Regions from separate parts of the Porticoccus sp. GXU_MW_L64 genome, predicted to be linked through region 2. Evidence: predicted binding sites of a transcription regulator. Region 2 holds the regulator's gene; each other region holds the start of a gene.

Region 1 (7,522 bases), on a different contig from region 2:
TAAAACCTCTTGCAACAGAAATTGAATATCTTGCAGGGGTGCCTGATAGTCGGACATGGTGTCTCCTTAAAGAATCACGACAATGGAATTTATTTGTCCAACAATAGTATGGAATTATCCCGTGGTGATAGGCCGTTTCGTGACTGGAGGGTTTTAAGAATTGACCAGATATGGAATTTTGGTCACGGCATTCAAAAGGCAATCAGTCGCCACGCTTTAATGAATCGGGATCAGCAATGTCCCCCTGTTCATTCAACTGCGGATATTGCAAACCCTTGGCCTTGCAGTAATCGGCAATCACCGGGTGACACCATTCAAACAGGGTTTTGCGATATTGCGGGTCAGGCAGGCGGCGTCGATGGTAAAAACCCGCAGCCTGACGCTGGCGTTGAGCTTCTGACAGGATAATGGCGCAGGCAACACTGACGTTAAAGGACTCCACCATACCCAGCATGGGCACGGTAATTTCCTGATCTACCCCGCGCAGCGCAGTATCGCTCACCCCTTCCCTTTCGGCACCCAATAACAGCGCTGTGGGCTTGCAGTAATCCACCTGGCGAAAATCCACTGTCTTGTCGGACAAGTGTGCAGCGATAATTTGAAAGCCTTGGGCTTTCAGGGTTTCGATAGGCTCCGCAACTGTTGGCCAGATATTGGCGTGTACCCATTTCTGGCTGCCCATGGCGGTACCGGTGTGAGGGCGATATTCGCCTTTGGAGTACACCGCGTGAATCTCTGGAATACCAACGGCATCGCAGGTGCGCACAATGGCAGACAGATTCTGCCCCTTGTGCACATCGTCGGTGATTACGGTGAGATCGGGTTGCCGCTTGTTCAGTACAGCAACAATTCTTTGAAAGCGTTCAGGGGTCACTAATCGTACTTCGAGATCCAGATAGGGATAAATATTGTAGAAAGGAGCAGTCCAAGAAGCTACTGGTTAGTATGAACAGTGGTCATCGCGAGCGTAGCGCGGCGATCCAGTGACTATGCTTACGAAGCAGTGATTAAAAGGCACTGGATTGCTTCGCTACGCTCGCAACGACGAGTTAGGCCTTTATCGAATAGCAATTCAGAAACTACTGAATGGTGTGGCTATTGGAACCCATCTGCTGGCTAAAGGTTTCCGCGCTCATGGGCTTGCCGTAGAGGAAGCCCTGGGCGAAGCGGCAGCCAACCCCGTGCAGGTATTTTTCCTGGATGGAGCGCTCTACCCCTTCTGCCACCACGTCCACACCGAGCACATCGCCCAGGCCGATAATGGCGCGCAGCAGGCTGTCGTTTTGTTTGCCGATCTTGATGTCGTTCATCAGCTTGCGATCCACCTTGATCACGCTCACTGGCAGTTCTTTCAGGTAACCGTAAGGCGCCTTGCCGGTGCCAAAATCGTCGATGGAAACCGCCACCCCAATATCCTCTAACTGCTGGATAAACTGTTTGCTGTGGTCCAGGTCCACCAGAATGCTTTTCTCGGAAATATCCAGCATCAGGCATTTCGCCGGCAGGCCGGATTTCTCCAGCGCCCGCTCCACCATTTTGGGGAATTTGGGGTCCTGCATTTGGGTGAGCGACACATTCACCGACATAAACTGAATAGGCGCCCCCTGTTCACGCCACGCGCTCATGCGTTGACAGGCAGAATCCAGAGCCCAGTGTCCCAGCTCACGAATCAGCCCCGCCTGCTCCGCCAGGGGAATAAACGTATTGGGCATAACCTGGCCTCGGGAGTGGTGGTTCCAGCGCATCAGCGCTTCACAGCCGATCACCTCGCCGGTGTGAATCAACACCTGGGGCTGGTACACAAGGGACAGCTGATTGCGCGGAATCGCCATGCGCAGTTCCGAATTAAAGAACAGATCGGAATTTTCGTTATTCGCTTGTTTGGCAGACAGGTAATAGTAGCCATTGCGACCTTCCGCCTTGGCTTTGTACATGGCCGCATCAGCGCCTTTCATCAGGGTAATCAGGTCTTCGCCATCGTCCGGGAACACACCGATGCCAACACTGGCAGACACATAAAACTCTTTGTCGTGCAGGTTAAAGGGCAACTCGAAAATGCCGAGAATCTTCTTGGCCAGGCTGCGCACCTGACCGTTGCCGCCGACGTTTTCCGCAATGATGGTGAACTCGTCACCGGCCAGCCGCGACACGGTGTCCGCCTCGCGAACAATACCCCGCAAACGCTCACCCACCTCTTTCAGCAGGCTGTCGCCCACGTGGTGACCGAGGGTGTCGTTAATCTGTTTGAACTCATCCAGATCGATAAAGTACACCGCCAGGCGGTCTTTAACCCGGCGCGCCCGCTTGATGCCCTGGTCGAGGCGATCGAGAAACAAACGGCGATTGGGCAGGCCGGTCAGAGAATCGTGGTTGGCCAGGTAACGCAGTTCTTCCTGGGAGCGTTTCAGGTCGGTAACATCCGAGAAGAAGGCCACGTAGTTGCTCACTTCACCATCGGCGTCGTATACGGTTTTCAGGGTCATGCGGCCGGAGAACAATTCACCGGATTTGCGCTTGCTCCACACCTCGCCACGCCATACGCCACGCTTTTTCAGGTCGCGCCACACCTTCTTGTAAAAAGACACATCCTGGCTGGCAGTGCGAGGCAGGCCCAGCTTTTCGCCCAGCACATCTTCGGCGGTAAAACCGGTAATTTCGGTAAAGGAGTTGTTGACCGACTCGATCATGCGGCGGTTGTCGGTCACCACAATGGCATCGGCTGTAAAGGAAAAGATTTTTGACGACAGACGCAGCTGTTCTTCCAGCTCTTTCTCGCGGGTCAGGTCCACCGACACACAGTGAACCATGTCCACACTGCCACCATTGGTTTCATGGCTCTGGAAGTGGTGGCGGAAAAAGCGCCCGTTGACGGGCTGGTAAGACATAAACTTGCCGCCCTTTTTGGCACGTTCGATATCGCGCAACAATCCGGGGGAGCTGCGGAACACCTGGCGCGCATCACTGCCGGTCACCGCTTTACTGGCATCAGACACGTTCTTCTGGGCGCGACCGCGAATTTCAGCAATTCGGCCGTGGCTGTCGATGGACCACACCATCACCGGTGAGGAAGAAGAAATAACGTCCAGCAACAGACTTTTATTGTCCATCTGATGTTGCTGACGGCGCTGCAACAGGTCGGAATACAAAACCACAGAAACACAAAGCCAGACAATCGCTGTCATCACCATCAGCTGCCACAGGTTGGTGCCACTGTGCATGTTCTGCACCAATAGCAGCTCAATCAGTGCAAACAGTATGGTTATGCCGATCTGTTGTTTGATATAACGCCAGTCCAAGGCTCTTCTCCGTCAGTATCCGTGGGTCGCTTTGAGAACTGTGGTAATTATTGTTGTGACGCAGTTCCGATTTGAATTATACGCAGTTCCCCCGGATAGTCACCGCATTACTCATTACTAATACTTAAACGGTAGATAAAACCCATTGAGTGCGAAATTAGTACTATTAAACAACCAAACAATGGTGATTTTCGACCGTTGACACTCTCGCTCAGCTCTTCCACACCCCCTCCAACCTCACAACCAATCAAACGCTCCAATACAGTGCATCATCGTCAGTCTTCCAATTACCGCACCAGAGAAGTGCAGGAAAGCGTGGTCGGAACAGACAGCAATAACCCAACATACTGAATATATTGAATTTTTTTAAACTGGCACAGCACATGCTAAGTAGCTGGGCAATCGAAATGTACAGCAATGCCGCTGACAGGTTTTATCAGGCCTGTCTGCGGCATTTTTTTTGGTGGGTGAATTATCAAAGCCCCTGCATCTCGGTTTCAGTATTACTTTAACCAAACGGAGAACACCCATGTCCTACATAGCACCTGCAGAGTTCGCTACAAAAATGGTAGATGCTGGTGAATCGAAAATATTCATGTCCACCAAAGACACGTTGATTCGCGCTTTTATGGCCGGAGCAATCCTGGCCCTGGCCGCCGCATTCGCGGTGACTGTTGCGGTTAACACCGGCAACTTCCTGATTGGCGCACTGCTTTTCCCGGTGGGTTTCTGCACCCTTTACTTGCTGGGTTTTGACCTGCTCACCGGGGTATTTACCCTTTGCCCTCTGGCACTGCTGGACAAACGCCCCGGTGTAACCGTCAAAGGCATGCTGCGCAACTGGGGCCTGGTTTTTCTTGGCAATTTTGCTGGCGCCTTTACGGTCGCCATTTTCATGGCCATTATTTTTACCACCGGTTTCAGCCACGAAGCAAATGCCGTTGGCCAAAAAATTGGTGTCATCGGTGAATCCCGCACGGTGGGCTACGCAGACGCAGGCTGGTCCGGCATGCTGACCCTGTTCATTCGCGCCGTGATGTGCAACTGGATGGTATCCACCGGTGTGGTTGCCGCCATGATGTCCACCTCCGTATCCGGAAAAGTAATCGCCATGTGGATGCCGATCCTGATTTTCTTCTACCTCGGCTTCGAACACTCCATCGTCAACATGTTTCTGTTCCCCTCAGGCCTGTTATTGGGCGGCGATTTTACCGTGATGGATTACCTGTTCTGGAACGAAATACCCACTGTTATCGGCAATCTGGTGGGCGGCCTGACGTTTGTGGGTGCCATGATTTATTCCACCCACTACAAAACCTCCCCCAAGCGCACTCCGAAAGTTGCTGCACCAGTGGCCACTGCCGAGTAAATAACAAGAGCAAACAAGGCCCGGCCTGCGCCGGGTCTTGTTACCCATTGATGACAAACCTGACCACAAAAGACCCCAACCTGCTGGCAGCCTCTATAGGCCAGTACTCCAGTGCAGGGCAAAAGCCGACCAACCAGGACTTCTACGGCGCACTGGTGCCGCAAGGCAGTGACCTTTACCTGAAAGGTATTACTCTGGCCGTTGCCGACGGTATATCTCCCAGCCCGGTGAGCCAGCAGGCTGCTGAAACCTGCGTCCAGGCCCTGATGTCTGACTACTACTGCACGCCCGATGCATGGCGCGTTAAAACCGCCGCTTCAAAAGTGATTGCCGCCACCAACTCCTGGCTGTACATGCAAAACCGCCATGCCCGGATCAGCGATGCAGAGAAAGGCTATATCTGTACACTCTCTGCTCTCATCCTGAAAGGCCATAAAGCGCATATTTTTCATATTGGGGACAGCCGCATATACCGGCTATCCAATAACAGCCTTGAACCTATGACCCAGGACCACAGAGTGGCCCTGTCTGCACATGAAAGCTATCTGGGGCGCGCCATGGGCGCATCCCCCCAGGTAGAAATCGACTATCACGGGCTGGCACTCAATGGCGGCGATACATTTGTACTCACCACCGACGGCGTCCATGAGTACTGGAACCCCAAAGCGGTTATTGAACTGCTTGGCAAAGACACTTCACTCGATAACATTGCCGAACAGATTGGCCTGCATGCCCTGCAACAAGGCAGTGACGACAACCTGACCGTACAAGTAGTGCGTATCGAGCACCTGCCCAGGGGAAAAAAAGCCTCGACATTTACTGCAGCCGACCTGCCACCGGTTATAAACCCTCCCCCCAAAGAGGGCGACGAGATAGACGGCTTCGTTATTGTGCGCCCACTGGCTCAATCTGCCCGCAGCCATATTTTTCTGGCTCGAAGCTCCGATGGCCAACAGGTGGCACTCAAATTCCCCGCTATCAGTATCGCTGACGATACCCAACACCTGCATCACCTGATGCTTGAAGAATGGGTTGCCGCACGTATTGATAACCCCTATGTTCTGAGCACAGGCAACTTCACCGGAAAAAGAACAGCGCTTTACACCATCAGCGAATACCTGCCAGGGCAAACGTTGCGACAGTGGTTGCGAGACAACCCCACCCCCTCACTGGAACAGGTCAGAGACTTTATTGAGCAAATCACCAAAGGATTGCGGGCACTTCATCGCCGGGAAATGTTGCACCAGGACTTGCGCCCGGAAAACATCATGGTTATGCCCGACGGCAGGCTGAAAATTATTGACTTCGGCTCCATACAGATCGCCGGCGTAGAGGAAAGCTCACCAATAGAAAACCTCGACAACATCCTCGGCACAGTGCAATACACCGCGCCGGAATACTTTTTGGGTTACAGCGGAACGACCGCCTCCGACCTTTTTTCACTGGGTGTTATCGCCTACGAAATGCTGACCGGACAACTGCCATTTGGCAGCAAGGTCAACCATATTCGCAACTGGAAAGATTTACGCAAGCTGAAATACAAATCCGCACTGTTGAACAGAAACCCACCGCCAGACTGGGTGGATTACGCCTTGAGCCAGGCCGTTCACCCGGACCCGACCAAACGCTATCTGAACTTTTCCCAATTCTTGATGGATATGAAAAAGCCCAGTAGCGAATTCCGGCAACTAAAAACACGCTCACTGATTGAACGCAACCCAGTGCGTTTCTGGCAAGGGCTGAGTGCATTGTTGGCACTCACCACACTTGCCCTGTTGATACTCAATATTCAAACCACAACCGTAAATTAAGGAGACATCATGTCACGAGAACTCGTAACCGAAAAAATTGTAGCCAGCAAACTGGCTCAAGATTTAAGCTGGGCAGAGATCGCCGGCAAAATTGGGCAATCCAAAGAGTGGACCACCTGTGCTCTGCTCGGGCAAATGGCCATGTCCACAGAAGAAGCGGCAATCGCAGCAAAAATCTTCGAACTCACTGATGAAGAAGCCAGGTGGCTCACCGTACCACCCTATCGCGGCGCACTTGGGCAGAGCGTACCAACAGACCCACTGCTATACCGTTTTTATGAACTCATTCAAGTCTACGGCCCTGCCATAAAAGGGCTGATTGAAGAAGAATTTGGCGATGGCATCATGTCCGCCATCGACTTCTCAATGGACATATCGAAAGAAGAAAACCCTGCTGGAGACAGGGTAAAAGTACTGCTGAACGGCAAATTCCTGCCCTACAAACGCTATTGATCAAAAGGAGTGGCCGCAAAGGAGCAGCGGCCGCTGCACTCTTGAGAAGCTCGCGACAAATATTAAACCGGCAACCTTATAGATTGCGTTTATTGGTGCGGGTAGACGGACTTGAACCGTCAAGGCCGTGAGGCCGGCAGATTTTAAGTCTGCTGTGTTTACCAATTTCACCATACCCGCAAGGGATGTCGGCAGAACGCCAGATGGAAAGTGGAGGCGCGGGCCGGAATCGAACCGGCATCAGCGGATTTGCAATCCGCGGCATAACCATTTTGCTACCGCGCCTTTCAGGGCATCGCCGGTCAGCGGCGAAGGCGGCTATTCTAGGGAATCCGACAAAAGAATCAAGATCATATTGAGTCGGATTTCACCAATTCGTCCCAAGCCGCTTTCAAGTACACATACATGGACCACAGTGTCAGTACCACTGCCCCGTAAAGCAGTACCAGGCCAATGATGTGGTAAACCCTGTCGGTATCCGGGTTGAAGAACAACAGCACGCTGATGGCCACCATTTGCAGAGCGGTTTTCAGTTTGCCCACCATGGAAACCGCGACACTGGCGCGCTGACCGATTTCGGCCATCCACTCACG
Region 2 (7,522 bases):
TCTGTTGATGAACAATTACCTGTCGCGGCTGGATGGCATAGTGCTGTTGGGGCTGCTGGTGCCACTGTTGTGGTTCACCCTGAGCAAAAAGCGGGGCGAACTGTCACCGGCTGAAGTAGCGGAGGAACTGGAAGACATTCCCACCCTGAACATGGCTCCGGCCCTGGGTTGGCTATTGCTGGGACTGGCAACACTTTTGCTGGGGTCGGAACTTTTGGTCAACGGCGCCACCCGCACCGCTCAGGCACTGGGGGTAAGTGAGCTGGTGATCGGCCTCACGGTGGTGGCGGTAGGCACCAGTCTGCCAGAACTGGCCACCTCCGTTGTCAGTGCCCTGCGCGGCCACCACGATATTGCCCTGGGCAATATTTTTGGCTCCAACCTGTTCAACCTGCTGGCGGTCATGTCCATGCCGGGCTTGATCGCGCCCCTGGCACTGCAACCGGAGGTGTTCAACCGGGATTTTGCAGCCATGGCGCTGCTCACTGGCCTGCTGTTGGTGGGGGTTATCTGGTCCCTGCGCAAACGCGGCCCAAACCAGGCCAAGCGCAGCGGCCGCCTTGGTCGGCGATTTGGAGCCCTGCTGGTGATACTCTACGGAGCGTACTACACGCTGCTGTAAAGGCGTTATACTAGGGGGCGCTCTCAATTAGTGAGTTATTGCTGTTGTGCCTGAAATGGCGCCAGACAAGGCATGAGGAGAGTAGTTTGGTTACTCCAAATAAACGACGAATAACACAGTATGGCGCCATTTCAGGCGCAACCCGAAGGGCTGGACCCATTTTGTCCCTCAGCGGTGTTGCCATTCGCTCATGTAGAGTGACTACACAGCGCTCATGGCGCCTTGCTGAGAGCCAAAATGGGCTCCAGCAGCAACAGCTCACTAATTGAGAGCGCCCCCTAACCACATTTCACTACCCGCGAAACCTCCATGACTTCAGCATTTATCGACAGCGGCCGCCGTACCATTCATATTGAAGGCGATTCTGTACGCCAGTTGGAAAGCCGCATCGGTGACGAATTCCAGCAAGCCTGTGAGCTAATGATGGCCGTGAAAGGCCGGGTAATTGTTACCGGCATGGGCAAATCCGGCCATATCGGTGGCAAGATCGCCGCGACCCTGGCCAGCACCGGCACCCCATCCTTTTTTGTTCACCCCGGCGAAGCCAGCCACGGCGATCTGGGCATGATTACCGAGCACGACGCGGTACTGGCTATTTCCAACTCCGGCTCCACCGCCGAAGTCATCACCCTGCTGCCACTGATCAAACGTCTTGGCGTACCGCTGATCAGCATGACCGGCAAACCGGCTTCGCCACTGGCGGAAGCCGCCCATGTGCACCTGGACATCAGTGTAGAGAGCGAGGCCTGCCCGCTGGGGCTGGCACCCACTTCCAGCACCACCGTTACCCTGGTGATGGGCGATGCCCTGGCGGTATCCCTGCTGGAAGCCCGTGGTTTTACCGCCGAAGACTTCGCCTTTTCCCACCCCGGCGGCGCCCTGGGTCGCAAGTTGCTGCTGAAGGTGGAAGACGTCATGCACAAGGGCGATGAAGTACCCCGGGTAAGCCGCGACAGCTCGGTGCGCGATGCCCTGGTGGAAATGACCGGCAAAGGCTTTGGCATGACCACCGTAGTGGATGAACAGCAACACTTATTGGGTGTATTTACCGACGGCGACCTGCGCCGCGCAGTGGATCAGCGCACCGACATCAACACCGCCACCGTGGGCGATGTGATGACACTGAATTGCAAAACCATCTCCTGCAATATGCTAGCCGCTGAAGCGCTGGGCATTATGGAAGATTACAAAATCACCGCTCTGGTGGTGGAAAATGACGACAAGCAACCCTGTGGCGTACTGCACATGCACGATGTACTGCGTGCCGGGGTGGTTTAGCAGAGGGCAGTCGACAGATGACAGATGACAGAAAAGTCACCGAAGCGGCGAAAAAAATTCGGTTATTGCTGCTGGATGTGGATGGTGTACTGACCGATGGCAAGCTGTATTACAGCGAGAGTGGCAACGAAGCCAAGGCGTTTAACATTCAGGACGGCCAGGGCATCAAGCTGTTGCAGCGCAACGGCATTGAAGTGGGCATCATCACCGGCCGCAGCTCCAAACTACTGGCCCGCCGCGCTGCTGAGCTAGGCATAGAAAGAGTGGTGCAGGGCCGCGAAGACAAACTCACCGCCCTCAACGAACTGCTGGAAACCTGCGACTATAAACTGGAAGAAATTGCCCACGTAGGCGACGATCTGCCGGATGTAGCGGTGATCCGCCGGGTGGGATTGGGGGTTGCCGTGGCCAACGCCAACCACTTTGTCGCCGAGCATGCCCTGTGGCAAACCCGCACTCCCGGTGGCGCAGGCGCCATCCGTGAAGTGGCGGAATTGATTCTCAGCGCCCAGGGCAAACTGCAGGCAACTCTTGAGGACTATCTATAGTGCTGCGCCCGCTGCTGATATTCGCCGTTATTGCCGCCCTGGGATGGAATTTTCGCCAGTTCTGGATCTCGCCCCCGGAGAGTTTTTTCAAGCCGACTCCAACCACTGCCGACGTTCCCAAAGCCAATGTCTACATGCTGGACACCGACACCCGTCAATTCAGCGAACAGGGCGAACTCACCTACCGGCTCACGTCAAAGCGCAGCGAACACTTTACCGAGGCCCAGCGCTTTGTGCTGGAAATGCCCAACATCACCTCCTACCAGAGCGATTCCCCACCCTGGAATATATCGGCGGAAAACGGCCTGGTAGAGAAAAACGGTGAGAGCATTCAGCTCACCAATAACGTGGTAGGCCAACATTTCCAGGAACAGCGTGTGATTACCCTGAACACCCCGCAGCTGCTTTTTCTGCCCGAGAAACAAGTCGCGGAAAGCGACAAAGACGTTACAATAACCCTGCCCGGTGCCCAGACATCCGGTGTGGGCTTCAAGGCCAACCTGAAAACCGGCGAATATCAACTACACTCTCGCGTAAAAGGACAGCTGGATGCCACTGCTCCACCCGACACCGACAAGTAAATTTCTGCGCAATTGCCTGCTCTTTTTGGCCATTATTGCTCCATTAGGGCAAACCGCTCTGGCGCTGCCGGAAGATCGCCTGCAACCACTGCAAATCAAGTCTGAACGCAACTCCGGTGACACCAACGGCAATCTGGTGTACAGCGGCGATGTGCAGATTACCCAGGGTTCTCTGCAACTGAAGGCCGACAAAGTGGTGGCGCAAATCAATCAGCAAACCATCAACTGCACCGGCAAACCCGCCTCGTTTCGCCTCACCACCGAAGACTACGGTCTGGTCACCGGCCAGGCGCAAGAACTGTATTTCGACCGCAGCAGCGGCAAGCTGAAACTGTCCAAAGACGCCGTCATTACCAAACAGGACGGTTCCTTTACCCAGGGCGACACCATCACCTACAACATTGATACCGAAACCTGGACGGTAGAAGGGGGCACCACCGTACTGCCACCGGCAGTGCCCAGCGAAGCCAAAGAGGAACGCCCCTGATGGCGACCCTTGAAGCTCGCCACCTGGCCAAATCCTACAAGCGCCGCGCCGTCGTCAAAGACGTATCCATGACCGTGAGCAGCGGCCAGATTGTCGGCCTGCTGGGGCCCAACGGGGCGGGCAAAACCACCTGCTTTTACATGATTGTCGGCCTGGTTCCCCTGGGCGGCGGCGAAATACGGATCGATAGCGAAAACGTCACCCACCTGCCCATGCACGGCCGCGCCCGCAAGGGTTTGGGCTACCTGCCTCAGGAAGCGTCCATTTTTCGTCGCCTCAGTGTGCAGAACAATATCATGGGCATTCTGGAAACCCGCCGTGACCTCAACCGCAAACAGCGCCAGGCGAAACTCGAAGAACTGCTGCAGGAATTCCATATCAGCCACATTCGCGACAGCCTGGGAATGAGTCTGTCCGGTGGTGAACGCCGCCGGGTGGAGATTGCCCGGGCACTGGCTACCGAGCCGCAATTTATTCTGCTGGACGAACCCTTTGCCGGGGTAGACCCGATCTCGGTCAACGACATCAAACAGATTATTCGCCACCTGCGCGACAAGGGCATCGGCGTACTGATTACCGACCACAACGTGCGCGAAACCCTGGATATCTGCCACCACGCCTACATCGTTGGCGAAGGCCACGTTATCGCCGAGGGCAGCGCGGATGATGTACTCAAAAACCAACAGGTGCGTGATACTTATCTGGGTGAGAACTTTGAGTTATAAAAAAATGGCGACTGCAACCAATAACACTCTATGAAGCCAAGCCTGCAATTAAAAATTGGTCAGCACCTGACCATGACGCCACAACTGCAACAAGCCATCCGCTTGCTGCAGCTGTCGTCGTTGGACTTGCAACAGGAAATTCAGCAAGCCCTGTACGACAACCCGCTGCTGGAACTGGCGGAAGAAGAAGATCGTAAAAAGCCCGACGAAAGCACCCCCGCCGACAACAGCGAGCCGCAAAGCAGTGCAGACTCCACATCCGAGCCAGCGGATGCAGAAATTAATGGCCCCAACGACGACTGGGACAACAAAATTCCCGATGAACTACCCGTCGACGCCAGTTGGGACGACCTGTACGAAACCGCCTCCATTGCCAGCCCGACAAAGCAGTCCAGCAGCGTTGGTGAAAGCCGTGACTTTGACACCTTTCAGGCCGTAACGGATTCCCTGCAAGACCACCTGCTGTGGCAGCTCAACCTCACCCCCATGTCCGACAGCGACCAGGTAATCGCCTCCGCCATTATCGACGCCATTGGCGACGACGGTTTTCTGAGCCTGCCTGTCGAGGATATTTGGCAAAGTTTGCTTGATGAAAGTCCGGCAGACCCCGACCAGCCGCAAGAAGAACAACTGGAACTGGATGAAGTGATGGCGGTGCTGCGCCGCATCCAGACCTTCGACCCGGTGGGCGTTGCCGCCACCAGCTTGAGCGACTGTCTGCTGATTCAACTGCGCCAGCTGCCGGAAGAAACACCCTTTCTGGCAGAAGCCAAAACCCTGGCAGAATCCCACCTGGAACAACTGGCCAGCCGCGACAGCAAGCAAATACAAAAACTCACCGGCATGACCCCGGAAACCATCGCCGCCGCAACCACTTTGATACAGGCATTATCGCCTCGCCCCGGCGACCTGGTGCGCAGCGGTGATGTGCAGTACACCGCGCCAGACGTCAAAGTGGACAAAAAAGACGACCGCTGGCAAGTCACCCTCAACAACGACATCGCGCCGGCCCTGCGCATTAACCAAAGCTACGCGCAACTGATTCGCCGCGCCGACAGCAGCGAGCAAAACCGTTTTCTGCGTGACAACTTGCAAGAAGCGCGAGTATTCCTGCGCAGCCTGCAAAGCCGCAACGACACCCTGCTGCGAGTAGCCGCCTGTATTGTAGAAATGCAACAGGCCTTTCTCGACCAGGGGCCAGAGGCCATGAAACCCATGGTACTGGCCGATGTCGCCGAGCGACTGGAACTGCACGAATCCACAATCTCACGGGTGACCACGCAAAAATTTATCGACACCCCGCGAGGCATGTACGAACTGAAGTATTTTTTCTCCAGCCATGTCAGCACCGCTGGCGGCGGCCAGTGTTCGTCCACCGCCATACGCGCCATGCTGAAAAAACTGATCGATGAAGAAAACCCCGCCAAGCCTCTGAGCGACAACAAACTGGCGGCCATCCTCGACGAACAGGGCATACAGGTGGCTCGCCGCACCGTGGCCAAATACCGGGAAAGCCTGAACATCCCCTCGTCCAGCGAACGCAAAAAATACCGCATCAAATAATGCCAATTCCCACAACCAAGTAGAGGAGCGCACCATGCAATTGAACATCAGCGGGCACCATGTGGAAGTTACCGAACCCCTGCGCAACTACGTCATCAGCAAACTCGACCGCCTGCAGCGGCACAACGACAAAATCACCAGCACCAACGTCATTCTCTCCGTGGAAAAACTGGTGCAAAAAGCGGAAGCCACCGTACACGTCAGCGGCGGCGAATTTTTTGCCGACAGTGAACACGACGACCTCTACGCCGCCATCGACACCCTGATCGACAAACTCGACCGGCAACTGATCAAACACAAGGAAAAACAACGCGGACGATAACTCTGCCGTTGTACTGTCATAATCGTTATGCAAATTTCTGAGATACTCACCCCGGAACACACCAACTGTTGCGCCCCCGGCAGCAGTAAAAAACGGGTTCTGGAATACCTGGCCAACTTTTTGGCACAGCTCAACCCGGCAGCCGACAGCGCGGCACTGTACGAACAACTGCTGGCCCGCGAGCGCCTTGGCAGCACCGGCATTGGCGAAGGCGTGGCCATCCCCCACTGCCGTATTGAGGGCATTGATAAAGCAGTTGGCGTAATGCTGCGGTTACAAAAAAGCGTCGATTTCGACGCCATAGACGGCCAGCCGGTGGATTTGGTATTCGCCCTGATTGTGCCCAAAGACGATGGCGACAACCAGGCCAACGACGAACACCTCAACACCCTGGCGAGCATCGCTGAATTGATGCAAAACCCGCAGCGGCGGGAGCAGCTGCGCGAGGCAACGGATAATCGGACGCTGTATAACAGCGCCATACGATCATGCTAACCGTCATTGCGAGGAGCCGCAGGCAGCGCGGCAATCTCGGCCAGCAAGGTAGTGACTTGATGGAGATTGCCGCGGTCGCTGCGCTCCCTCGCAATGACTGCAAAGACTTAGGGAAAGATTAATGAGACTGGTAGTGATCAGCGGACGCTCCGGCTCCGGTAAAAGTACCGCGCTGCACGTGCTGGAAGACGTGGGATTTACCTGCATCGACAACTTGCCCGCGGAATTGCTGCCGCCGCTGTTTCAACAATACCAGGCATCGGGAAATCACAGCGACCACAAAATCGCCGTGGGCATAGACGCCCGCAATCTGCTGGGCGACTTTACCCAACTGCCACAGATTCTGGAACAACTGAAAAACAGCGGCGTCAGCCACGAAGTGATTTTTCTCGACGCCCGCACCCCGATATTGCTGCAGCGCTTTAGCGAAACCCGCCGCAAGCACCCGCTCAGCTCCGACAACCTGGCACTGAAAGAAGCCATCAAACTGGAACGCAAACTGCTGGAACCGGTAGCGTCCATCGCCACTCGCTCCGTCGATACCAGTGCCATGACCCTGCACCAGCTGCGTGACCTGATCAAAAAGCAGGTGGTGCCCGACAGCCAGGGCGATATGGCCATCCTGTTCCAGTCGTTTGGCTTCAAACGCGGCGTCCCGGCGGATGTGGATTTTGTGTTTGACGTGCGCTGCCTGCCAAACCCCTACTGGAAGCCGGAACTGAGAGCACTTACCGGCAACGACAGCGACGTGATCGAATTTCTTGAGCGGCAAGTGGACGTGGCTCATATGCTGGCAGACATCATCGGCTACCTGGAACGCTGGCTGCCCAAATTCCAGGCCAACAACCGCAGCTATCTGACCATTGCCATCGGCTGTACCGGCGGCCAGCATCGCTCCGTT
Region 3 (7,522 bases), on a different contig from region 2:
TTCCCGTTTTTGCCAGCGGCCCCCGCCGTTGATCCGCTGTCGCCAGCAGGCATTTTGATTACTGTTCAGCAAGTGCTGATTGGCGCCTCCATGGGTTTTATTTTGCAGATGGTGTTCGGTGCCGTAGTCATGGCCGGGCAAAATATCGCCATGAGTATGGGGCTGGGTTTTGCCTCGGCGCTGGACCCGCAAAACGGCGTGCAGGTGCCGGTGCTCAGCCAGTTTTATATGGTGGTGACGACACTGGTTTTTCTGGCTTTGGATGGCCACCTGGTGATGATTGAAACCCTGGTGCAGAGTTTTTATTTGTTGCCGGTGGGTGGTGCGGCCCTGTCGTCGGACTTTATCTGGCAGGTGGTGTCCTGGGGCAGCTTTATGTTTGTGGGCAGCGTGTTGATGGCGGTGCCGGTAATGGTGTCGCTGCTGCTGGTGAACCTGGCCTTTGGCGTAATGACCCGCGCCGCGCCGCAACTGAATATTTTTGCGGTGGGATTTCCGGTCACACTGCTGGCGGGGTTTGTACTGTTGCTGTTCAGCCTGCCCGCGCTGCTGCCGCAACTGGTGAGTTTGTTTGCGGATGCCTTCGTCAATCTTCAGGATATGTTGGCAATGGAGGCGGCGAATGTACCTTGAATTGCTGGACGTTCGACGTTTGATGTTGGACGAAAAAGTGGCGCCGCTGGTAGAGGCCGCCAAACGCTACTCGTCCAACGTCCAACGTCCAACGTCAAACCCCACAGGGGTTTGTCATGTCTGAACACGAAAGCGGCCAGGAAAAAACCGAACAGCCAACCCCCAAACGGCTGCGGGAGGCTCGCAAGAAGGGCCAGGTGGCTCGCTCCCGCGAACTCAACACCATGCTTTCCATGCTGGCGGGGGCCATCGGGCTGCTGTTTCTCGGTGGCACCATGCTGTCCAAACTGGCGTTGCTGGTCAGTGACAATTTGACACTGGACCCAAAACAGATTCGCGAACCGGCAATGATGGCGGCCACCTTTGCCGACAGTTTTATGAGCGCTCTTGGGCTGATGTCGCCGTTATTTGTACTGCTGATTGTCGCCGCTTTTGCCGGGCCGTTGTTTGTGGGCGGTTTTGCCTTCAGCATGAAAGCGGTGGCCTTCAAGCTGGAAAAAATCAATCCCCTCAAGGGCATAAAGCGGATGTTCTCTGTCAAAAGCCTGGTGGAATTGCTCAAGGCAGTGGCCAAATTTCTGGTGGTGGGGGGAGTGGCCACAGTGCTGTTGTGGAACATGCTCGACAGCCTGCTGGCATTGGGGGTGGAAGAATTGCCCGCTTCTCTGGCTCACGCCGCGCAACTTTGCGGCTGGGCGTTTGTGGCGGTCAGCGCAGCGTTGATTTTAATTGCCGCCATCGACGTACCGTTCCAGCTGTTCCAGCACAACAAACAACTGAAAATGACCAAACAGGAAATCAAGGACGAACTGAAAGAGAGCGAGGGCCGCCCGGAAGTGAAGGGCCGGGTGCGGCAGTTGCAACGGGAAATGTCGCAACGGCGCATGATGGAAGAAGTGCCCAAAGCGGATGTCATCATCACCAACCCCACCCACTTCGCCGTAGCCCTGAAATACGACGACAATGCCGGTGGTGCGCCGATCGTGGTGGCCAAAGGCTGCGACCACGTAGCCGCCCGCATCCGCCAGGTGGCGGAAAGCAACAACATCACCCTGTTCTCCGCTCCACCCCTGGCCCGCGCCCTGTACGCCACCACCGAACTCAACCAGGAAATCCCCGCCGACCTCTACCTGGCCGTGGCCCAGGTGCTGGCCTATGTGTATCAACTGAACAATATGGTGGACGGTCAAGAGCCGGAAATGCCCACGGACCTGCCTGTGCCGGAGGGGGAGTGGTCGAAGCCGGTGGGTTAATAGCTCTCCACAATTTCCTTGGTCAGATAATAACAGCCCGAGCAAAACTGCTTGAATTCCATAAGCCGCTCCGGGCTGGGCCAAATTCCGGTGTGGTCGTCAAGCTGACCCGATGCAACTTCGTATTCGGCTAACAGTTGAATGTAGTCTTGCCTTTTTTCCTGGGGAATTACGATGGGCGGAAGACCGGCCTTTAGTAACGGTATATTGGCAATAAGCCTGGCGAGGCGGCCGTTGCCATCCCAGAAGGGGTGAATGTGTACAAATGCCGCGTGGAACTTTGCATAGGTGTTTGCGGCATTTTCAATCGTCAGTTTGCTGTGATCAACCCGGTTTATTAAATAGATAAACTCACTCATTAGTGCAGGCACGTATTTGGGCAGAGCGTATTCAATATAAATCTGCTGGTTGTTTTTATTCACTACATAAGTGCCGTTAGCTTCATTTTTCCAGGTGCCATAAGGTTTGTAGATATCAGAAATTCGTTCGGTCTGAACGGCGCGATGCAAGTCAAAAATCATTTGTTCGGTAAGCGGGCTATGCAGCGACTTGTAAATCAGGGCAATAGCCTGAGCGTGCCCAATCACCTCCTGGTGATCTTTTAACGGCTTACCCGAAATGGTTAAGCCCTGTTCCAGTACAAAATGCGTATCGCCCAGGGTTAAGGTGTTGCCTTCAACCGCCGTTGATGTGTGTGTCCAAAGATCGCGTAATTGATTTAACACAGCGGTTTTTTTTGACGCGGACAAGCCTTCAAGAAAAGCGAGCGTTACAGGTTTGGGCGAGGGGAGGTGGTAACGTGTTGAGCGTCGGTTGCCCGAGCGGGTGAGCGAGCCATCGGCTATCCACTTGCCCAGCCAGCGGCGCAAGGTGCGTTCTGCAATGGGATCACCAAGGCGCGCGCGTATTTCGGGCAGTGACGCTGAACCATTATTCGATTGAATAATGGCCAATATCTCATCTTTTTGTATATTTACGGCCATTTTTGACAAGAATTAAAGGATTGTTCGGCCATTATAGATAAATACGGCCATTTTGTCTGATGCACAAATTTGGCCCAATAATTGCTCAACCCACCTGCAGGGCGCAAAAGCGCCAAAAAACTTTCGTTTACAGTAAGCGTCTGGGAGCAGTTGGCGAATGCAGGAGTTGTTGGGCAGTTTGAAGGCGGGACGTTTCAGTGTGCTGGGCCTCGGCACGCCGGTGCTGCTGATGGTGATGCTGTCCATGATGGTGTTGCCCCTGCCGGCGCCGCTGCTGGATTTGCTGTTTACCTTTAATATCGCCCTGTCGCTGATCGTTCTGTTGGCGTCCATTTACACCAAGCGGCCGCTGGAATTTGCGGTTTTCCCCACGGTTTTGCTGGTAGCTACGTTATTGCGCCTGGGGCTGAATGTGGCCTCCACCCGGGTGGTGTTGATCAACGGTCACACCGGTACCGGCGCTGCCGGTGAGGTGATTGAGGCCTTCGGCGAGTTTGTTATTGGCGGCAACTACGCCGTGGGTTTTGTGGTGTTTGCCATTCTGGTGATCATCAACTTTGTGGTGGTTACCAAAGGTGCCGGGCGCATATCTGAAGTGAATGCCCGCTTCACTCTGGACGCCATGCCCGGCAAGCAAATGGCCATCGACGCCGACCTTAACGCCGGCATTATCAATGCCGACGAAGCCCGCCTGCGCCGGGAAGAAGTGTCCCAGGAAGCCGACTTCTACGGGGCCATGGACGGTGCCAGCAAGTTTGTGCGCGGCGATGCGGTGGCGGGCATTCTGATTCTGCTGATCAACATTATCGGCGGCCTTTCCGTCGGTGTGGCGCAACACAATTTGAGCTTTGAGCAGGCGGGCCACAACTACGTGCTGTTGACCATTGGTGATGGCCTGGTGGCGCAGATTCCCTCGCTGCTGTTGTCCACGGCGGCGGCCATTATTGTTACCCGGGTGTCGTCCAGTCAGGACATGGGCCAGCAGATGATGTCGCAACTGTTTGGCAACCCCAAAGCGCTGGCGGTGAGTGCCGGCGTGGTGTTGATTCTCGGCCTGGTGCCAGGCATGCCTAACCTGGTGTTCCTCTCTATCGGTGCGGGCCTGGCGGGTTTGGCTTATTGGCTGAACCAGCGCAAAAAAGTGGAGCTGGTGGACGAAAGCCAACAGCCGCGCCCGGAAGAACCGGCGCCGGAAGCCCGCGAATTGAGCTGGGACGACGTGCAGCCGGTGGACATGATTGGCCTGGAAGTGGGCTACCGGCTGATCTCTCTGGTGGACAAAGCCCAGGGTGGCGAGCTGTTGTCGCGCATCAAGGGCATTCGTAAAAAGTTGTCTCAGGAACTGGGCTTTCTGGTGCAGCCGGTACACATTCGCGACAACCTGGATTTAAGCCCCAGCGCTTACCGCATCACCTTGCAGGATGTGCCGGTGGGGGAGTCGGAGGTGTACCCGGGCAAGGAGCTGGCCATTAACCCTGGCCAGGTGTTCGGCGAGCTCAACGGCATTCCCGGCGAAGACCCGGCGTTTGGTTTGCAGGCGGTGTGGATTGAACCCTCGCAACGGGACGAAGCCCAGACCATGGGCTACACCGTGGTGGATTGCAGCACCGTGGTGGCCACTCACTTGAGTCAATTGCTTAAAGACAACGCCTGCGACCTGCTGGGCCACGACGAAGTACAGCAGTTGATGGATGTGCTCGCTAAAAGCTCCCCCAAGCTGGTGGAAAACCTGGTGCCGAAAACCCTGTCCCTGGGGGTGGTGCTGAAGGTGATGCAGAACCTGCTGCACGAAGGCATCCCCATTCGCGATGTGCGCTCCATTGCCGAATCACTGGCAGAGCATGCCTCGCGCACCCAGGAGGCCGATGCCCTCACCGCCAGTGTACGGGTGGCTCTGGGGCGCACCATCTTCCAGGGTATTGCCGGTATGGACGCCGAATTGCAGGTTATGACCTTCGACCCGGAACTGGAACAGATGCTGCAAAACAGCCTGCAAAACGGCGGTGGCGGTATCGAGCCGGGGTTGGCGGAGTCCATGATGCGACAGATCAACGCCAACTCCCGCCGCCAGGAAGCGGCCGGGCAGGAGCCAGTGCTGCTGGTGTCGTCGCCCTTGCGCCTGTGGTTGTCGCGGCTGCTGCGGGGCAACGCCCCCAGCCTGCATGTGCTGGCCTACGATGAAATTCCCGCCAACAAGCGCGTCAAGGTGATGGCATCGGTAGGCCGGGAATCCATGGCGCTGGCGGGGTAGGTTTTTGTCATCCTGAGCGTAGCGAAGGGTCTCGCAGTGACCAATAAAGAGATTCTTCGCTTCGCTCAGAATGACAGATAGCAAAAAGTTTGAATTTCAATCAAGAGAAAACGGTGAGGTAGTTATGAAGATTCAGCGTTTTAAAGCCAGAGACAGCCGCCAGGCCATGCGCGAAGTGCGCGAGGCCATGGGCGGTGATGCGGTGATATTGTCCAGCCAGCGGGTAGACGGTGGTGTGGAAGTGGTGGCCGCCACCGACTACGACGAGCAACTGTTGCAGGCGCGCCTCAATGATGGCTCTTTGGCGGGTGTTATGCCGCAGCCTGAGCCTGCGCCGCCGGTGGAGCCGAAACAGGACGGCTACAACGAAATGCGCCGCGAGCTCACCCAGCTGCGGGATATGGTGGAAAAAGGCATCAGCCCAAAACAACAAAAATCCGTGGCAATGCCTGAGCGCTCCCCGGTCAAAGCGGCTGCCAGGGGCTCAAAAAATGTCACTGCAGATCTGTCTGCGGTGCGTATGACGTTGCTGAACCGCTTGATGGGCCTTGGTCTGGGTCGCGAACTGAGCATGCAGCTGGCAGACAAGGCACCACTGGACAGCGGTGTGGAAAACTGTTGGTCGGCTTCGATGACGCGCCTCAGTGCACGCCTTCAGGAAAGTGGCAACCAGATCATTAACAACGGTGGCTGTGTGGCCCTGGTGGGGCCTACAGGTGTGGGTAAAACCACATCGGTTGCAAAACTGGCGGCGCGCTTTGCCCTGAAACATGGCCGTCAGCAGGTGGCGCTGATTACCACCGACTGCTACCGCATTGGTGGCCAGGAGCAGATTTATACTTTTGGTCGTATCCTCGGTGTACCGGTGCGCCTGGCCACCAACCGCGATGAACTCAGCGAGGCCATCGCCGAGTTTGCCGACCGCCGCCTGGTGATGATCGACACCGCCGGCATGGGTCAGCGGGACATGGAGCTGATGAAGCAGTTTAAAACCCTGCAGGGGGCGGCGCCGGATATGCAGATATACCTGACTCTGTCGGCCACCTCGCAGTTGCCGATTCTCGACGAAGTGGTGCGCAAATTTGGGGTGCCCAACCTGGCCGGCGCCATTGTCACCAAGGTGGACGAAACCGCCAGCCTGGGGCCGGTGCTCTCTGCCCTGGTGCGCCACCGCCTGCCCGCGGCCTATGTGGGTAATGGCCAGCGGGTGCCGGAAGATATTCAGCTTGCCCGCGCCGCTACAATGGTGAAAGATGCTCAACAGTTGATGGAAACCTGTGATATGGACGTTGGCGAGTGGCAACAGCCGTTCGATCAAGGTTATAACAGCCACAATAACCCGGTGGGAGGCCAGGCAGTGAATGCTGGAGTCGCATGAAAATCAAAACCCTGAAGACTCATCCCCTGAAAAAAGGGACCAAGCCAGCGGCCTGCGTTCCATGAGTCGCCAGGGGCCGGTCAAGGTCATTGCCGTTACTGGTGCCAAGGGCGGTGTGGGTAAAACCAATGTCTCGGTCAACCTGGCGGCCTGCTTTGCGGAGCTGGGCAATCAGGTGATGCTGATGGACGCCGACCTGGGCCTCGCCAATGTGGATGTGCTGCTGGGGCTGCACGCCAATTACGACCTGCGCCATGTGATTTCCGGTGAGCGCACGCTGGAGGAAGTCATTATCGAGGGGCCTCGGGGCATTAAAATTGTGCCCGCTGCCTCTGGCGTCAGCCGCATGGCGGAACTCAGTAACGCCGAACACGTGGGGCTGATTCGCGCCTTCAGCGAGTTGGCCCTGCCGGTGGATGTGTTACTGGTAGATACCGCCGCAGGTATTAGCGACAGCGTGGTGAGCTTCTGCAAGGCCGCCCAGGAGGTGCTAGTGGTGGTGTGCGACGAGCCCACCTCCATTACCGATGCCTACGCGCTGATCAAAGTGTTAAGTCGCGACCACGGGGTAGAGCGCTTTCACATTCTTGCCAATATGGTCAAAGACAAAGTGCAGGGCGAGCAACTGTTTTCAAAAATCAGCCGGGTGGCAGAGCGTTTTCTGGATGTAAACCTGCTTTATTTGGGGGCAGTGCCCTTTGATGAACAGTTGCGCAAATCGGTACAGCGGCAAGTGGCGGTGGTGGAATCCGCGCCCCGCAGCAAGGCCAGCCGCGCCTTTCACCGGGTGGCTGAGCAGGTGAACAACTGGCCCATGCCCGATGCCGCCAGTGGCAAGCTGGAGTTTTTTGTAGAGCGCCTGCTGTACGCCAATGATTACCTCGGTGGCAACAGCGAGGGCCACGGATGAGCGGAGCGGCCGCCTACAGCGATCACTGTAAACAACAGCAAGAAGAACTGTTGCAGCAACACCTGCCCCTGGTGAGGCGTATTGCCCATCACCTGATGGCGCGCATGCCGGCGG
Region 4 (7,522 bases), on a different contig from region 2:
AATTTTGTTAAACCATTTGGCGATGGGGTTGTTCATGGGGCGCTCGATGTCGCAAAACAGAATCAGGCGGTCTGTGTCGCTGTTGTTGGCGGCGTAGTGAATATAGGTCTCGTCAAACATCACCTGCTCGCCGTCCCGCCAGGAATACTTTTCGCCATCCACAGCGATATAGCAGTCGTCGCTATTTGGGGTTATCAAACCCATGTGGTAGCGCAGGGAACCGGCGTAGGGGTCGCGGTGGCGCACCAGAGTGCCGCCGGGAGGCAGCATGGTGAACATGGCGGCTTTTACCGACGGACACTGACGCAAAAACTCCAGGGTTTTCGGGCACAGGGTTTTGGCAGAGGGCAAATAATCCTGATACCACTTCAGGTAAAAGCGGGTCCAGCCAGTTTTAAAAAATGAGTTAAAACCCAGGTCGTCCAGTTTTTCACTTTTCTTGATATGGCCTTCACCGGACAGCTGTTTGGCCTCGTCGCGAATGGTTTCCCAGTTATCCTGAAGTATCTGCAATTCCGGAAATTGTTTAACGTCTATATAGGGCGTGTTGGGCACTTTGGAGAACAGATACATAAAGCAGTTCACCGGCGCCATGATGGTGGAGTGGTCACTCAGCTGGCGAAAGAATTTGTGCCGCACCTTGCCGCGGTAGTGCACGTAAATACCGCAGCCGATAAAGGTGTAAAGAATCAATAATTTTGGGGCGAAAATTTGCGCTAGCATTTGGAGTTCCACTTGGAAAATACACTTTGTCATCCTGAGCGCAGCGAAGGAACTCTCAGGTTAGCCAAACCAAGAGATCCTTCGCTGCGCTCAGGATGACGCCCGTTTAAGGGCGTCACTTTGGTCGATAGACCGCCACATTGCCATGACCTTGCTCAAATAAAATCTCCGCGTGCAGGCGGCTCATTACACCCCTGTCGCAGTACAGCATGTAGCGGGTATCCTCATCCAGCTGTTTGAATTTTTTGCCCAGCTGGTAAAACGGAATTTTCTCCACTTTGGCGCCACTGACGCTGAGGGGCTTTAATTCTTCTTCGTCCGGATGGCGAATATCCAGAATCACCGCTTCCGCCAGTGGCACTGACAGCACTTCCACATCTATATCCGTATCCACAGAGTCCATTACATCGTGGATCATTTCTTCCCGGCGATGACTCACCGCGGCATCGAGAACCGCAAAGTCGAAACGGGATTCTTCCCGCTCAATACGCTCCATGCGCGCCCGGGTGGTGGGCTTGACGGAAATCACCCCGCAGTACTCCGGCATACTGGCAGAAAATGCCTCGGTGCCAATATCCCGAGAGGTCTGGATAATGTCCGCCTTGTCACTGGTAATCAGCGGCCGCAATACCAGGGTGTCTGTGACCTTATCTATGACCGACAGGTTCACCAGGGTCTGGCTGGACACCTGGGCCACCGCCTCGCCAGTCACTAACGCCTCTACATTCAGAGTCTCCGCCACCTGGCTGGCGGCGCGCAACATCATGCGTTTGAGAACCACCCCCATCTGGGAGTTATCCACGTTTTCCAGAATCTCCGCCACCACTGTCTCGAAGGGCACGGTGATAAATTTTACCGAATGGGAGGCGCTGTATTTTTGCCATAAAAAATGCGCCACCTCTTTCACGCCCAGCTCATGGGCGCGACCGCCGAGATTAAAAAACAGAAAGTGAGTGCGCAGACCACGCTTCATGCTCAGATAGCTGGCCACGTTGGAATCAAAGCCACCGGAAATCAGCGAGATCACCGAATCCTGGGTGCCGATGGGAAAGCCCCCCAAGCCTGGCTCGGTATTTTCGATCACGTAGAAATTGTCGTCTTTGATTTCCAGGCGCACAGTCACGTCCGGATTTTTCAGCTTCACCCCGGCAGTTTCGGTGTTTTGATTCAGCCCACCACCGACGTACTGCTCCACTTCGTTGGAGGTAAAGTTGTGACTACCAGTGCGTTTTGCCCGCACACAAAAAGTTTTGCCCGCCAGGGCAGCACCCCAATGGGACAGGGTTTGCTGGTACATCTGATCCATGTCGCCCAGAGCGTAACGGTGCACGGAAGAAAAGTTGGCAATGCCTGGGGTATTTTGCAGCACCTCCCGCACTTTCAACGCCAGCGGCTCATTGCTTTCGGGGCCCACCACCTCGATCTTGTCCCACTCACGCACCACTCGCAGCTCCTCCGACAAGCCTTTCACCAACTTGGTGAGGTTGTTGGCCAATTGCTTGATCATACGTTTGCGCACTGGCGGCGACTTGACGATGATTTCCGGGAACAATTTAACGATAAAGTGCATATTCGGGCTTGCTGTTGAGGAAATTAAGGGGCGGGGATTATAGCTGTAGACAGCGCTTCGGGCTACGGGCCCCGGGTTGCGGCCAACCATGCCATCTCATGTCATTCTGGGCGCAAGCGAAGAATCTCAACTCCTGCGCACAAGGAGATCCTTCGCTTACGCTCAGCATGACGGGCTAGCTCGATCTACTCTCAGCCCTGCTGTCGCACCAATATAATGCATAACGCACCAAAATAGAGCAAACATTCTCCCTCCTTCCAGCCAGACTTTTGCTAAACTCCCGTCTTCCTTGCCATTGTCGCCCAACCCTCTGTTGGCACGCCGATTGCTAAAGGCTGTTCAACATTTTTACGACATTCACCCATTCTCACGGAGAACATCATGTCCAAGACTCTCGAACTCATCAGCGAAAGCGGCGCTCGCTGGATTGACCTGCGCTTCACCGACACCAAAGGCAAGGAGCAGCACGTTTCCATCCCCGCCAGCGAAGTCGACGAAGATTTTTTTGAAGACGGCAAGATGTTCGACGGTTCCTCCATCGCCGGCTGGAAAGGCATCAACGAATCCGACATGATTCTCGCCCCCAAAGACGACACCGCTGTTCTCGACCCGTTCACTGACGAGCCCACAGTTATCGTTCGTTGTAACATCGTTGAGCCCAGCACTGGCCAGGGCTACGAGCGCGACCCCCGCTCTGTGGCTGCGCGCGCGGAAGAATACCTGAAGTCCACCGGCATCGGCGACTCCGCCATGTTCGGCCCGGAACCCGAATTCTTTGTATTTGACGATGTGAAGTGGAAGTCCGACATGAGCGGCACCTCTTACGAAATCAACTCCGAAGAAGCCGCCTGGTCTTCCGACAAACACTTTGAAGAAGGCAACATGGGCCACCGTCCGAAAGTGAAAGGCGGTTACTTCCCCGTTCCCCCGGTTGACTCCCTGCACGACCTGCGCGCCAACATGTGTGCCGCCATGGAGCAAATGGGCCTGGAAATTGAAGTACACCACCACGAAGTGGGCACCGCCGGCCAGTGTGAGATTGGCGTTGGCGCCAACACCCTGGTGAACAAGGCAGACGAAGTTCAAATCCTGAAATACTGCGTGCACAACGTGGCTCACGCCTACGGCAAAACCGCCACCTTTATGCCCAAGCCTCTGGTAGGCGACAACGGCTCCGGCATGCACGTTCACATGTCCATTTCCAAAGACGGCGTCAACCAGTTCGCTGGCGATGCTTACGCCGGCATGAGCGAAACCGCCCTGTACTACATCGGCGGTATTATCAAGCACGCCCGCGCCCTGAACGCCTTTGCCAACGCCTCCACCAACTCTTACAAGCGCCTGGTTCCCGGCTTTGAAGCCCCGGTAATGCTGGCTTACTCAGCCCGCAACCGCTCGGCTTCCATCCGCATCCCTTACGTAACCAGTCCCAAAGGCAAGCGTATCGAAGTGCGTTTCGGCGACCCCACAGCCAACCCCTACCTGATGTTCGCCGCCTACCTGATGGCTGGCCTGGACGGTATCATCAACAAGATTCACCCCGGCGATGCAGCGGACAAAGACCTGTACGACCTGCCCGCAGAAGAAGCCGCGGAAATTCCAACGGTTGCCAGCAGCTTTGAACAAGCTCTGGAAGCACTGGACCAGGACCGCGCCTTCCTGACCGCTGGTGGTGTATTTACCGACGACACCATCGACGCCTACATCGAACTGAAGAAAGAAGAGGTAGAGCGCCTCAACATGACCACCCACCCGGTGGAATTCGATATGTACTATAGTTGTTAAGTACAGCTGTTAAACACAGCTACCGGTACACCGCAAAAGCAGCCTTCGGGCTGCTTTTTTGGTTTTTGGGGAATTGCCATCAGCGCAAACAGTCCAATTTGAGGTAGGATTAAGCAATCGCAATCAGAGGCAAAGACGATGGCACGTCACCTGACTTACCTGCTGGCCACTGCATTATTATTCAGTACACCGGCCATAGCCCAGCAGCTCTATAAAATTGTCGACAAGAACGGCAAAGTTACCTTTACCGACAAAAAGCCCGGCAGCGATGTGAATTACGAAAAAATCACGGTGAACACCACCGAGCCCGACCCGCAGGCGGCTCAAAAGGCCCGTACCAACAAACAGCGCCGGCAATCATCACAAAACCAAAGCAACCCCAAAAAATTTCGCGGCTATCGGCACGTGCAAATCACTCATCCGACTAACGACCAGAGCATACTTCACGACCAGCAAAGGCTGGCAGTGAAGTTAGCACTTACCCCCGGCCTGCAACCCAACCACAAAGCACAACTGTTGTTCGACGGCGCCAGCTTTGACAAGCCGTCGAAAAACCTGAACTTCGTACTCACCGACCTGGAACGGGGCAGTCACAGCATCAAAGTGAATATTGTCGACGCCAGCGGCAAAACCATCGCCAGCTCCAACAGCGTCACCATTCACGTCAAACGCCCGATTGTTCGCGATGGGCCATTGAGGACGCCGGGTCTGTAACAAAAGCACCGCCACCGGCAAATCAACAACGCACCAAATTGGTGCAAAACAATTTCCAAACCGCTAAACTGCCCGTTTTCTCACCTGGCCACCCATGAGCAACGAATCGCAAATCCGTCCACTGGACCAACTCCACACAGCAGTACTACTGTTGGGGCAAGACATGTGCATCCTGCAGGCTAATCTGGCTGCGGAAAACCTGTTCAGCATGGGCCGCAACCAGTTGCAGGGCATGACTTTCGCGCCCATGCTGGCAATCCCCCAGCAGGCTCCAGAACTGCAAAAAATACAGCAGGGCGAAACCCCCTACACCTATCGGGCAGCCAGACTGACCACCCCCGGCAACCGCCATATCACTGTCGATGTCACCACTTCACCCCTGCCAGGCAACCAATTATTGCTGGAATTGCAGTCGGTGGATCGAATCTTGCAGATCAATCGGGAAGACGCCCTGCTCTCCATCCAGAGCGCCAGCCGCGAGCTGGTATTGGGGCTTGCTCACGAAGTGAAAAACCCCCTCGGAGGCATCAAGGGGGCAGCGCAACTACTGGCATTGGAGTTACCCGTGGAACAACAGGAATATACCGACCTGATCATCGCAGAGGCCAACCGTCTGAGCCTGCTGGTGGACGAATTACTGGGCCCGGCACGGCCCCTGCAACGAACCACCACCAACATCCATGAGCTCACCGAGCACGTAGCTGCCCTGATCACCGCCGAGCTGCACAGCAACAACAACACCGCACCTGCCATTGCCATTCTCCGGGACTACGACCCCAGCATCCCGGAACTGGAAGTAGACGGCCAGCAACTCATTCAGGCGCTGCTCAACATCACCCGCAATGCGGCGCAGGCACTGGGCGCCAAAGACGGCGGCACCATTACCCTGCGCAGCCGCATCCAGCGCCACTTCACCATTGGCAAAGCCTCCCACCGCACCGTGCTGCGCCTGGATATTGAAGATGACGGCCCGGGCATTCCCGAGGAAATCGTCGACCGTATTTTCTACCCCATGATCAGCGGTCGCCAGGGCGGTTCTGGCCTGGGCCTGCACATTGCACAAACCATCATCGGCCGTCATGCGGGCTTGATTGAATGCGCCAGCCAGCCGGGAGCAACCCGTTTTTCCATCTTCCTGCCGCTGCAACAGGAGGTGCAACATGAGCACTGACAGCGTTTGGGTAGTGGATGACGACAACTCCATTCGCTGGGTGGCGGAAAAAGCCCTGACCCGCAACGACATAGAATGCCGCAGCTTTAGCAGCGCCGAACAACTGGTCGCCGCGCTGAACACCGACGCTCCCGAAGTGATTGTCAGCGATGTTCATATGCCCGGCATGAGCGGCATGGAACTGCTGCAAGCCATTCACGGCAGCCACCCGCTGATTCCGGTGATCATTACCACCGCCCACTCAGACCTGGACAGCGCCGTTTCCGCCTATGAAGGCGGCGCCTTCGAATACCTGCCCAAGCCTTTCGACATCAACGAGCTGGTAGCGGTAACCCGGCGCGCCATCAACCACCGCCGGGAACAGATCGCCAGCCAACTGAAGACCGAACAAAGCAGCATCGAAGAAGGCACCAGAGGCTCCGACATTATCGGCGAAGCACCCGCCATGCAGGAACTGTTTCGCGCCATTGGCCGCCTCTCCAACTCCCACCTCACCGTGCTGATCAACGGCGAATCCGGTACCGGTAAAGAACTGGTGGCTCGCGCCCTGCACCGCCACAGCCCGCGACGTGAACAGCCTTTTGTGGCCATTAACATGGCCGCCATCCCCAGCGATTTGATCGAGTCGGAACTGTTTGGCCACGAAAAAGGCGCCTTTACCGGGGCTACCCGCCAGCGCACAGGGCGCTTTGAACAGGCGGATGGCGGCACCCTGTTTCTGGACGAAATTGGCGACATGCCCGCCGAAGCACAAACCCGCTTGCTGCGGGTACTGGCGGATGGAAAATTCTACCGGGTGGGGGGCCACAGCCCGGTAACTGTAGACGTGCGTATCATCACCGCCACCCATCAAAACCTGGAGCAGCGGGTAGATGAAAAGCGTTTTCGCGAAGACTTGCTGCACCGCCTGAACGTGATTCGCCTCAACCTGCCAAAGCTGTCGGAGCGCCGCGAAGACATCATCAAACTGGCGGAACACTTTCTGCAAAAAACCGCCAGCGAACTGGATATGGAACCCAAGGCACTGCTGCCGGAAAGCCAGCAGTTTTTGCAGCAACACCCCTGGCCCGGGAATGTGCGCCAACTGGAAAACTGCTGCCGCTGGCTAACAGTAATGGCGCCAGGGCGGGAAATTCATGTGGCCGATTTGCCACCGGAGTTGCTGCAAACCCAGGGGGATTCAGGCAACAGCAATCCACCGGCAAGCGGCGATTGGCAACAGGCATTGCAGCAGTGGTTTGAACAGCAATTGCACAGTGGCAAAGACGCGGTGCTCTCCAGCACCCAGCCATACATTGAGCGCATCGCCATCGACGCCGCCCTTAACCATACCGGCGGCCGCAAAGAGGCCGCAGCCAAGTTGCTGGGCTGGGGCCGGAATACCCTGACCCGCAAGATGAATGAGCTGGGGATGAACGAGCCTGTCTGAGCTTGTCATTCCAGCCCTTGTCAATCAAACGCTAATCGCCGCCAGTGCCTGCTCCACATCGGCAATAATATCGTCGATATTTTCAATGCCCACCGAGATGCGCACCAAATCTGCACTCACGCCGGCAGAG

What was found. Region 2 encodes sigma-54, which starts transcription at its own class of promoters, with help from an activator protein. Its sites were predicted from a motif close to TGGCACANNNNTTGCNNT; they were not measured.
Region 1: ACVBEJ_RS06120 (formate/nitrite transporter family protein) is a predicted target of sigma-54. The motif match lies at 3,669-3,686, and genes of this name have one in related genera.
Region 3: flhA (flagellar biosynthesis protein FlhA) is a predicted target of sigma-54. The motif match lies at 2,940-2,957, and genes of this name have one in related genera.
Region 4: glnA (glutamate--ammonia ligase) is a predicted target of sigma-54. The motif match lies at 2,608-2,625, and genes of this name have one in related genera.

The regions. Positions count from the first base shown of each region.
Region 1 covers NZ_JBRKJK010000006.1:143,150-150,671, forward strand. The annotation lists gene ACVBEJ_RS06105 (acyl-CoA dehydrogenase) at 1-57, opposite strand, end outside; gene trmH (tRNA (guanosine(18)-2'-O)-methyltransferase TrmH) at 203-874, opposite strand; gene ACVBEJ_RS06115 (putative bifunctional diguanylate cyclase/phosphodiesterase) at 1,080-3,296, opposite strand; gene ACVBEJ_RS06120 (formate/nitrite transporter family protein) at 3,826-4,665, shown strand; gene ACVBEJ_RS06125 (protein kinase domain-containing protein) at 4,716-6,476, shown strand; gene cynS (cyanase) at 6,486-6,929, shown strand; tRNA gene ACVBEJ_RS06135 (tRNA-Leu) at 7,023-7,109, opposite strand; tRNA gene ACVBEJ_RS06140 (tRNA-Cys) at 7,141-7,214, opposite strand; gene pgsA (CDP-diacylglycerol--glycerol-3-phosphate 3-phosphatidyltransferase) at 7,280-7,522, opposite strand, start outside.
Region 2 covers NZ_JBRKJK010000008.1:150,659-158,180, reverse strand. The annotation lists gene ACVBEJ_RS08405 (calcium/sodium antiporter) at 1-622, shown strand, start outside; gene ACVBEJ_RS08400 (KpsF/GutQ family sugar-phosphate isomerase) at 932-1,900, shown strand; gene ACVBEJ_RS08395 (KdsC family phosphatase) at 1,918-2,448, shown strand; gene lptC (LPS export ABC transporter periplasmic protein LptC) at 2,448-3,029, shown strand; gene lptA (lipopolysaccharide transport periplasmic protein LptA) at 2,998-3,516, shown strand; gene lptB (LPS export ABC transporter ATP-binding protein) at 3,516-4,241, shown strand; gene ACVBEJ_RS08375 (RNA polymerase factor sigma-54) at 4,272-5,804, shown strand; gene hpf (ribosome hibernation-promoting factor, HPF/YfiA family) at 5,839-6,126, shown strand; gene ACVBEJ_RS08365 (PTS sugar transporter subunit IIA) at 6,154-6,621, shown strand; gene rapZ (RNase adapter RapZ) at 6,743-7,522, shown strand, end outside.
Region 3 covers NZ_JBRKJK010000011.1:12,074-19,595, reverse strand. The annotation lists gene fliR (flagellar biosynthetic protein FliR) at 1-633, shown strand, start outside; gene ACVBEJ_RS10190 (hypothetical protein) at 623-757, shown strand; gene flhB (flagellar biosynthesis protein FlhB) at 750-1,886, shown strand; gene ACVBEJ_RS10180 (Fic family protein) at 1,883-2,839, opposite strand; gene flhA (flagellar biosynthesis protein FlhA) at 3,027-5,120, shown strand; gene flhF (flagellar biosynthesis protein FlhF) at 5,245-6,498, shown strand; gene ACVBEJ_RS10165 (MinD/ParA family protein) at 6,560-7,408, shown strand; gene ACVBEJ_RS10160 (RNA polymerase sigma factor FliA) at 7,405-7,522, shown strand, end outside.
Region 4 covers NZ_JBRKJK010000004.1:40,855-48,376, forward strand. The annotation lists gene ACVBEJ_RS03370 (aspartyl/asparaginyl beta-hydroxylase domain-containing protein) at 1-723, opposite strand, end outside; gene thiI (tRNA uracil 4-sulfurtransferase ThiI) at 839-2,293, opposite strand; gene glnA (glutamate--ammonia ligase) at 2,672-4,078, shown strand; gene ACVBEJ_RS03385 (DUF4124 domain-containing protein) at 4,217-4,792, shown strand; gene glnL (nitrogen regulation protein NR(II)) at 4,887-5,963, shown strand; gene ntrC (nitrogen regulation protein NR(I)) at 5,953-7,392, shown strand; gene ACVBEJ_RS03400 (O-acetylhomoserine aminocarboxypropyltransferase/cysteine synthase family protein) at 7,417-7,522, opposite strand, start outside.